Regions from separate parts of the Bacillus sp. 41-22 genome, predicted to be linked through region 1. Evidence: riboswitches for the same ligand, from Rfam matches in the RefSeq annotation. Region 1 holds a riboswitch; the other holds the start of a gene.
The links. Region 1 has a riboswitch for preQ1 ahead of queC (7-cyano-7-deazaguanine synthase QueC). Riboswitches for the same ligand answer to the same signal wherever they lie in the genome.
Positions count from the first base shown of each region.

Region 1 (3,424 bases):
GTTGAGTAGAAAGGTGATCCAAGGCGTTTTATTTGTCCTTGATCCATACCAACTCCTGTATCTTTTATATATAATTGTATATGTTTATGGTCTGGAACTAATGTAAGAATAAGGTCGCCACCTGTAGGCATAGCCTCAATACAATTTTTAAAAATATTTAATAAACATTGGTTCAGTTTTTGCTTTTCGCCAGCGATAAAGAAAGATGTACTTTGTTTTATATAATTTATACGAACATTTGCTAAATTGGCGAGAGGTGTGATCAAAGACAACGCATGAAGTAATTCTTCCTCTACTTGTAATTGTTGTTCTTTTTCAATACTCGGTTTTGCAAAAGTTAAGTAGTCTGTAAGAACGTGATTTGCTTGCTCGATACCATTAATGGCTATGTCGATATATAATTTTCGTTCTTTCTCAGAACATGTATCTGACTGTAAAAGTTGTAAAAAACCTTTCGTTGCAGTTAAAGGATTACGAATTTCATGAGAGATAGAAGCTGCCATTTCGCCGATTAAATGAAATTTCTCAGCGTTCATAAGTTCATTTTGGAGACGAACTTGCATTTGTAATATGTGTAGTAAATATAAAATAAGGATCGTGCCAATCATCGTACATAGTTCGTACACAATGATATGTGGTATATAATCTGCCTCATTTGTAACACTTGCAAGGAAAAATGGTATCCAACCAAATCCATAAGTAAGACTGTAAAAAATAGCAAGTGTTATTTTTATATGATTAGAACTTCGATTAAAAAATTTGTATGTTAATAGTAGAACAATAAATAGGAGAATAGAAGCGATAAAGGATGGAAACGCACCTATTCCTCCCAATAAAAAGCGATAAATGTTTAATACAGCTAAAATAGAACCACCAGCAATAGGCCCTCCCGTTAACGTGCCGACAATTAATACGATATGTCGCATGTCGAACTGAAAACCATTATTTGTTTTTGCTGCGAAAGTGATACATAGTATGGTAGCGAGGCAACACAATACAATAAATATGGCTGAATTTAATTTAGGAGATCGTTTCCCTTTCTGATTCCAAAATAAATGATATACGAGCATTGTAACGAGAATAGATAATATATTTAAAAAGAGGTAAATAATAAAGAGTTCCAGTGGGATGCCTCCTCTCTTCTAACATTAAATTAATCATACTATAAAATGAAATAAATGAAATGCGAAATAGCGGAAAAAATCAGAAATTTTTTCTGGTAGTATACAATATGTTACAATAATCTTTGTCAATGAAAGAAGAAATTCCGTGCACTGCATGGGAGAGGTTCGCGAACTCCCTCTATAAAAAACTATGGAAACAACAATATCATTAGGTATTGTTTTGTTTTTTTATTGTGACAGTTCAAGAACGTTCTTTCTTCTTATTCGTAGTAGAGAAGGAGAATGAGTGAAATGAAAAAAGAAAAAGCAGTTGTTGTTTTTAGTGGTGGACAAGATAGTACAACATGTTTATTTTGGGCGATACAGCAGTTTGAAGAAGTGGAAGCTGTAACATTTAACTACAATCAACGTCATAAATTAGAAATTGATTGTGCAGTGGAAATTGCGAAAGAGCTAGGAATTAAACATACGATACTAGATATGAGCCTATTAAATCAACTTGCTCCAAATGCGTTAACGAGAACGGATATGGAGATTACACATGAAGAAGGTGAATTGCCATCAACATTTGTAGATGGACGAAATTTACTATTTTTATCATTTGCGGCTGTATTAGCAAAACAAGTTGGAGCACGTCATATTGTAACGGGTGTATGTGAAACTGATTTCAGTGGTTATCCAGATTGTCGTGACGTGTTTGTGAAATCATTAAACGTTACATTAAATTTATCTATGGATTATCCGTTTGTTATTCATACACCACTTATGTGGATTGATAAAGCAGAGACATGGAAATTATCTGATGAACTTGGAGCATTTGAGTTTGTTAGAGAAAAAACATTAACATGTTATAACGGAATCATTGGTGATGGTTGCGGTGAATGTCCAGCATGTCAACTTCGTAAAGCGGGATTAGATACGTATCTACAAGAACGCAAAGGAGCGAGCAACTAATGGATAACTTTTTTGGATTTCGCATCGTAGAAAATTTGCAAAAAATGGACAAGGATATTCAGCGTGAACAACTCAAATATCATAATAAAAGAGTAATGGTCAGCAAGGAATTTACATTTGACGCAGCGCACCATTTACACTGCTATGAAGGGAAATGTAAAAATTTACATGGACACACATATAAAGTCGTATTTGGAATTAGCGGATATGTAAATGAAATAGGCCTTGCAATTGACTTTGGAGATATAAAAGAGATTTGGAAAAATGAAATAGAAATTTATTTAGATCATCGTTATTTAAACGAAACATTGCCAGAAATGAATACGACTGCTGAAAATATGGTCGTTTGGATTTATGAAAAGATGGCAGAAGCATTAACGAAAGATAATCGTGCGAACGAATATAAGGGAGCTCGTGTTGAATTTGTTCGTCTTTTTGAGACGCCGACTAGTTATGCGGAAGTAAGACGGGAGTGGATGCTCGATGAGTAAAATCCCCGTCTTAGAAATATTTGGTCCAACTATTCAAGGAGAAGGGATGGTTGTAGGACAAAAGACAATGTTTATCCGTACAGCGGGCTGTGATTATAGCTGTGCTTGGTGTGATTCTGCTTTTACATGGGATGGATCGGCCAAAGATCAAATTAAACAAATGACACCGGAAGACATTTGGAATGAGCTTGTAGAAATTGGTGGAGAAAATTTTTCTCATGTTACGATTTCGGGTGGAAATCCTGTTTTGCTGAAAAATATGCAATTTCTTCTTTCTATATTAAAGGAGAATGGAATGCGAACAGCGGTAGAAACGCAAGGGAGTAAATGGCAAGATTGGTTGCTTCAAATTGATGAGGTAACGATTTCTCCAAAACCACCAAGTTCAACTATGAAAACAGATTTTCATATGTTAGATTCTGTTATTCATAAACTAGCAGGGAAAGATTTTAGTTTAAAAGTAGTAGTATTCGATGATCAAGATTTTGAATATGCAGTTAAGATGCACGAGCGTTATCCGAATGTACCATTTTTCTTACAAGTAGGGAATGATGATACGAAAACAGTGGATGATGCGGTGCTTATAAAAAAACTATTAGAAAAATATGAGTGGCTTATTGAAAAAGCTGTGAATTGTAAAGAAATGAATGATGCGAAAGTACTGCCTCAGCTTCATGCGTTAGTATGGGGAAATAAACGAGGGGTATAATGAGAAGGGATGTTTAAAATGGCAGGAAGATTAGATGAAGATTTAAAAGATGTAACATTATTAGGAAATCAAAATACAAAATATTTATTTGAATATAGCCCGGAAATTTTAGAGGTATTTGATAATAACCATCCAAACCGTGATTA
Region 1 covers NZ_CP084035.1:1,339,201-1,342,624, forward strand. Annotated here, with positions in the region: gene LCF45_RS06805 (ATP-binding protein) at 1-1,070, opposite strand, end outside; PreQ1 riboswitch class I at 1,279-1,322, shown strand; gene queC (7-cyano-7-deazaguanine synthase QueC) at 1,416-2,078, shown strand; gene queD (6-carboxytetrahydropterin synthase QueD) at 2,078-2,569, shown strand; gene queE (7-carboxy-7-deazaguanine synthase QueE) at 2,562-3,278, shown strand; gene queF (preQ(1) synthase) at 3,297-3,424, shown strand, end outside.

Region 2 (3,424 bases), 240 kb from region 1:
AAGCGTGGTATTCTGCTTCATGATTGGACATTGTCCCAAGGGGCAATGATAACTGTACAGCTGGTTGCACCCCTTTAATAAACACTCCTGCACCAGAAGGACCAGGATTTCCTTTTGATGCACCATCAATATATACTTCAATCAAAATGAGAAACCTCCAAATTATAAGATGATCCCCTACTTATATGTTTCTTTGAAGTAGGGGATAGAGTGACTTAGCCGATTGTAATACTATAACGACATGTAAATGTTTCATTCGTTTGTAAAGATTGAATTCCTTTTTTTTCCTTGAAATCTTTTGCCGGATTTACTTCATCAGCAATCCCGTACCAAGGTTCAATACATAAGAAAGGTGCGTTCTCGCCTGGTGTCCATACACCGACAAATGGGAATCCGTCAAATTCTACTTTTACAAATTTATTATGTTTATGAGAACGAATAGAGATTTCATCCGTATTCATATTTTCAAAAATAAGTGCATCATTTTTGAATAAATCGTATGTAAGTGGTAATTCATTCGTATTTTCAGCGATTAATTGCTTTTTACTTGAAAGATAAGGTCCTTCTAATACGCTTGTTTCTAAGCGTTCAGAACCATTAAATGCTAAATGATAATCAGTAAATGATTCGCCCTCTAATAAGGGGAAGTTGAAACCAGGATGTGCTCCGATTGAGAAGAACATCTCTTTTGAAGCAGGATTATTTACTTCATATGTTACATGAACGATTTGTCCATCTAGCTCATAAGAAACGAGTAATTCGAATTCGTATGGGTATTTTTTTAATGTTTCTTCATTACTAGTAACAATATAAGTAATATTCGTTTCACTTTGTTCTTTTACAGAGAATGTAAGATCACGAGCAAAGCCGTGTTGTGTTAAAGAATATGGTTTACCATCTACGTAGTATGTATTATCTACTAATCGGCCGACAATTGGGAATAAAATTGGTGCGCGGCGCCCCCAATAAGTAGAATCGCCTTGCCATAAGTATTCAGTGTTATCTTCTTTTAAGCGAACGCTTTGTAATTCTGCACCTTTGTCAGAAATGGAAACGATCACTTTTTCATTTTGAATTGTTGCTGTCATGAAGTGAAACCTCCTAAATCTTTCATATGTTTTATTATACGTTGTCCAAAAGAAAAAAGGTAGTAAATGATAGGAATCTATTGACGAAAGAGTGCCTATTGAGTAAAATATAATCTTGTTGCTTAAAAACGAATAACGTGGTTCGAAACCATCCCACGTAAAAAAACTAAGGAGATTTTGTCATGAATATAAGGACATTAGTCGGTAATGGTATTTTAGCGGCATTATATATTGCTGTTTCCATGCTTATTCAGCCATTTGGCTTTACCAGTGTACAGTTTCGTATTTCAGAGATGTTTAATCATCTCGTTGTATTCAATAAGAAAGCAATTTACGGGATTGTATTAGGTGTATTTTTAACGAATCTCTTTTTCTCACCTATGATCGCTTATGATTTAGTATTTGGAGTAGGGCAATCCATTCTTGCATTACTTGCAACTATTATTTCTATGCGCTTCATTAAAGGTGTTTGGGCTCGTATGATTTTTAATACAGTTATTTTTACAGTCACAATGTTTATGATTGCAATTGAACTTCATCTTGCGTTTGATCTGCCATTTTTATTGACATGGCTAACTTGTGCAGTTGGTGAATTTGTTGTAATGGCAATTGGTATGCCTGTAATGTACTGGATTAATAAGCGAGTGCAATTTGAAAGATTTATGCAATAGATGAAAGAGCTGTCCTTACTTAGGATGGCTCTTTTTGTCTGTGATTAAATTGTATATAATACTGTGACTCTTGATAAAATATAATAAAATAAATATAAGAAGTCTTATAAAAGGGGAATCTAGTATGAAATATAAAATACATTGGTTGTATAAAACGAAGCGTGGTTTACAAACTGAATTAACAACAGATTATATGAACATAGAAGAAGTACTTCAATTTGCGGAGGATTTTGAGAAAACAGGTAGGGTGAAAGAACTTTTATTTTTCGATGAAATGGACGCGGAATGGTCATTAAAAGAAATGAAAAAACTGAGTAAGCAAGTGGAGGAAGACCCGCAAGAAATTCAAGTTTATTTTGATGGTGGTTATGATGTACAGACGAAAGAAGCTGGGGTTGGTATATGTGTATACTATAAAAAAGGAAATACAAATTACCGAATTCGTCGCAATGCATACATAGAAGGCATATATGATAATAACGAAGCGGAGTATGCAGCATTATTATACGGGATGAATACACTCGAGGAATTAGGAATTAAATATGAAGCAGTTACACTTCGTGGAGATTCTCAAGTTGTACTGCAGCAATTAGCTGGTGAATGGCCTTGCTATGATGAACATTTAAATCATTACTTAGATCAAATTGAACAAAAAGCGAAGCAAATGAAATTAAAGCTTATTTGTGAACCGATATCTAGAAAGCAAAATAAAGAGGCACATCAATTAGCAGCGCAAGCATTAGAAGGGACGACAATTGATAGTCATAAAGAAATAACCGAATAGAGAGGTGCACACGTGAAGAAGAAGCAACTCATTACAGAGGTAAATGACTTATTAGAAACGTATTGCGGAGGGTGTTTCCTGCAGGAACATAATCGGAAAAATCATAGTAAATACTATGCCCATTCTTTTTGTATACGGCAATGTACGGTTGGAGAGAAGTTGAAAAAGTATGGGGAGCAATTGTCATAAAAAAACATCCAGAGAATTTTCTCTGGATGTTTTTTAGTGCTTCGCTTCATGTAATTGATGCTCGCATTTACTTAATTTTTTTTCTTCATTCATTAGAAATGGCTCATCTAAATCCGTTGCAACGGATTTCATGATTTCAAGCTGAGAACGAGCCGATTCTACTGCAGTAGTGGCATGCTCTAATGTGTCTGGATCCATTGAAATTGTTGCAGAACCTACCATTTTTTGTGCAGTTTCTACACGGAATTTTACTTCTTCAAAATCATTTACATGTGACCCCATTGTTATTGCCTCCTTTGTATTTTGCGCATTTCACATAGTTTTTGCTCTGGAAAACGGAAATATACAAAGGAATAACAAAGGAGGTTACCAAGTAAGGTAACCTCCTGTCATATGTGGGATTAAAGTTTTGCTACGTTAGCAGCTTGAGGTCCACGGTTTCCTTCAGTAATGTCGAAAGATACTTCTTGACCTTCCTCTAAAGCTTTGTAGCCGTCGCTTTGAATAGCAGAGAAATGTACGAATACATCTTCAGAGCCTTCCATTTCGATAAATCCAAAACCTTTTTCATTGTTAAACCATTTTACTTTTCCTTGCATGTCACAATTCCTCCTAAAAACGATTCCTTTTTTCATTTAGTGAAATTCATTAAAAAAATAATAAAAATAAAAAATGCTATATTCTCGAATATT
Region 2 covers NZ_CP084035.1:1,581,361-1,584,784, forward strand. Annotated here, with positions in the region: gene LCF45_RS08085 (reverse transcriptase-like protein) at 1-145, opposite strand, end outside; gene LCF45_RS08090 (aldose 1-epimerase family protein) at 216-1,088, opposite strand; PreQ1 riboswitch class I at 1,220-1,264, shown strand; gene LCF45_RS08095 (QueT transporter family protein) at 1,271-1,759, shown strand; gene LCF45_RS08100 (ribonuclease H family protein) at 1,884-2,543, shown strand; gene LCF45_RS08105 (zinc-finger domain-containing protein) at 2,556-2,732, shown strand; gene LCF45_RS08110 (DUF2564 family protein) at 2,766-3,014, opposite strand; gene cspB (cold shock-like protein CspB) at 3,134-3,331, opposite strand.
Region 2: another riboswitch for preQ1. It lies ahead of LCF45_RS08095 (QueT transporter family protein); the one in region 1 lies ahead of queC (7-cyano-7-deazaguanine synthase QueC).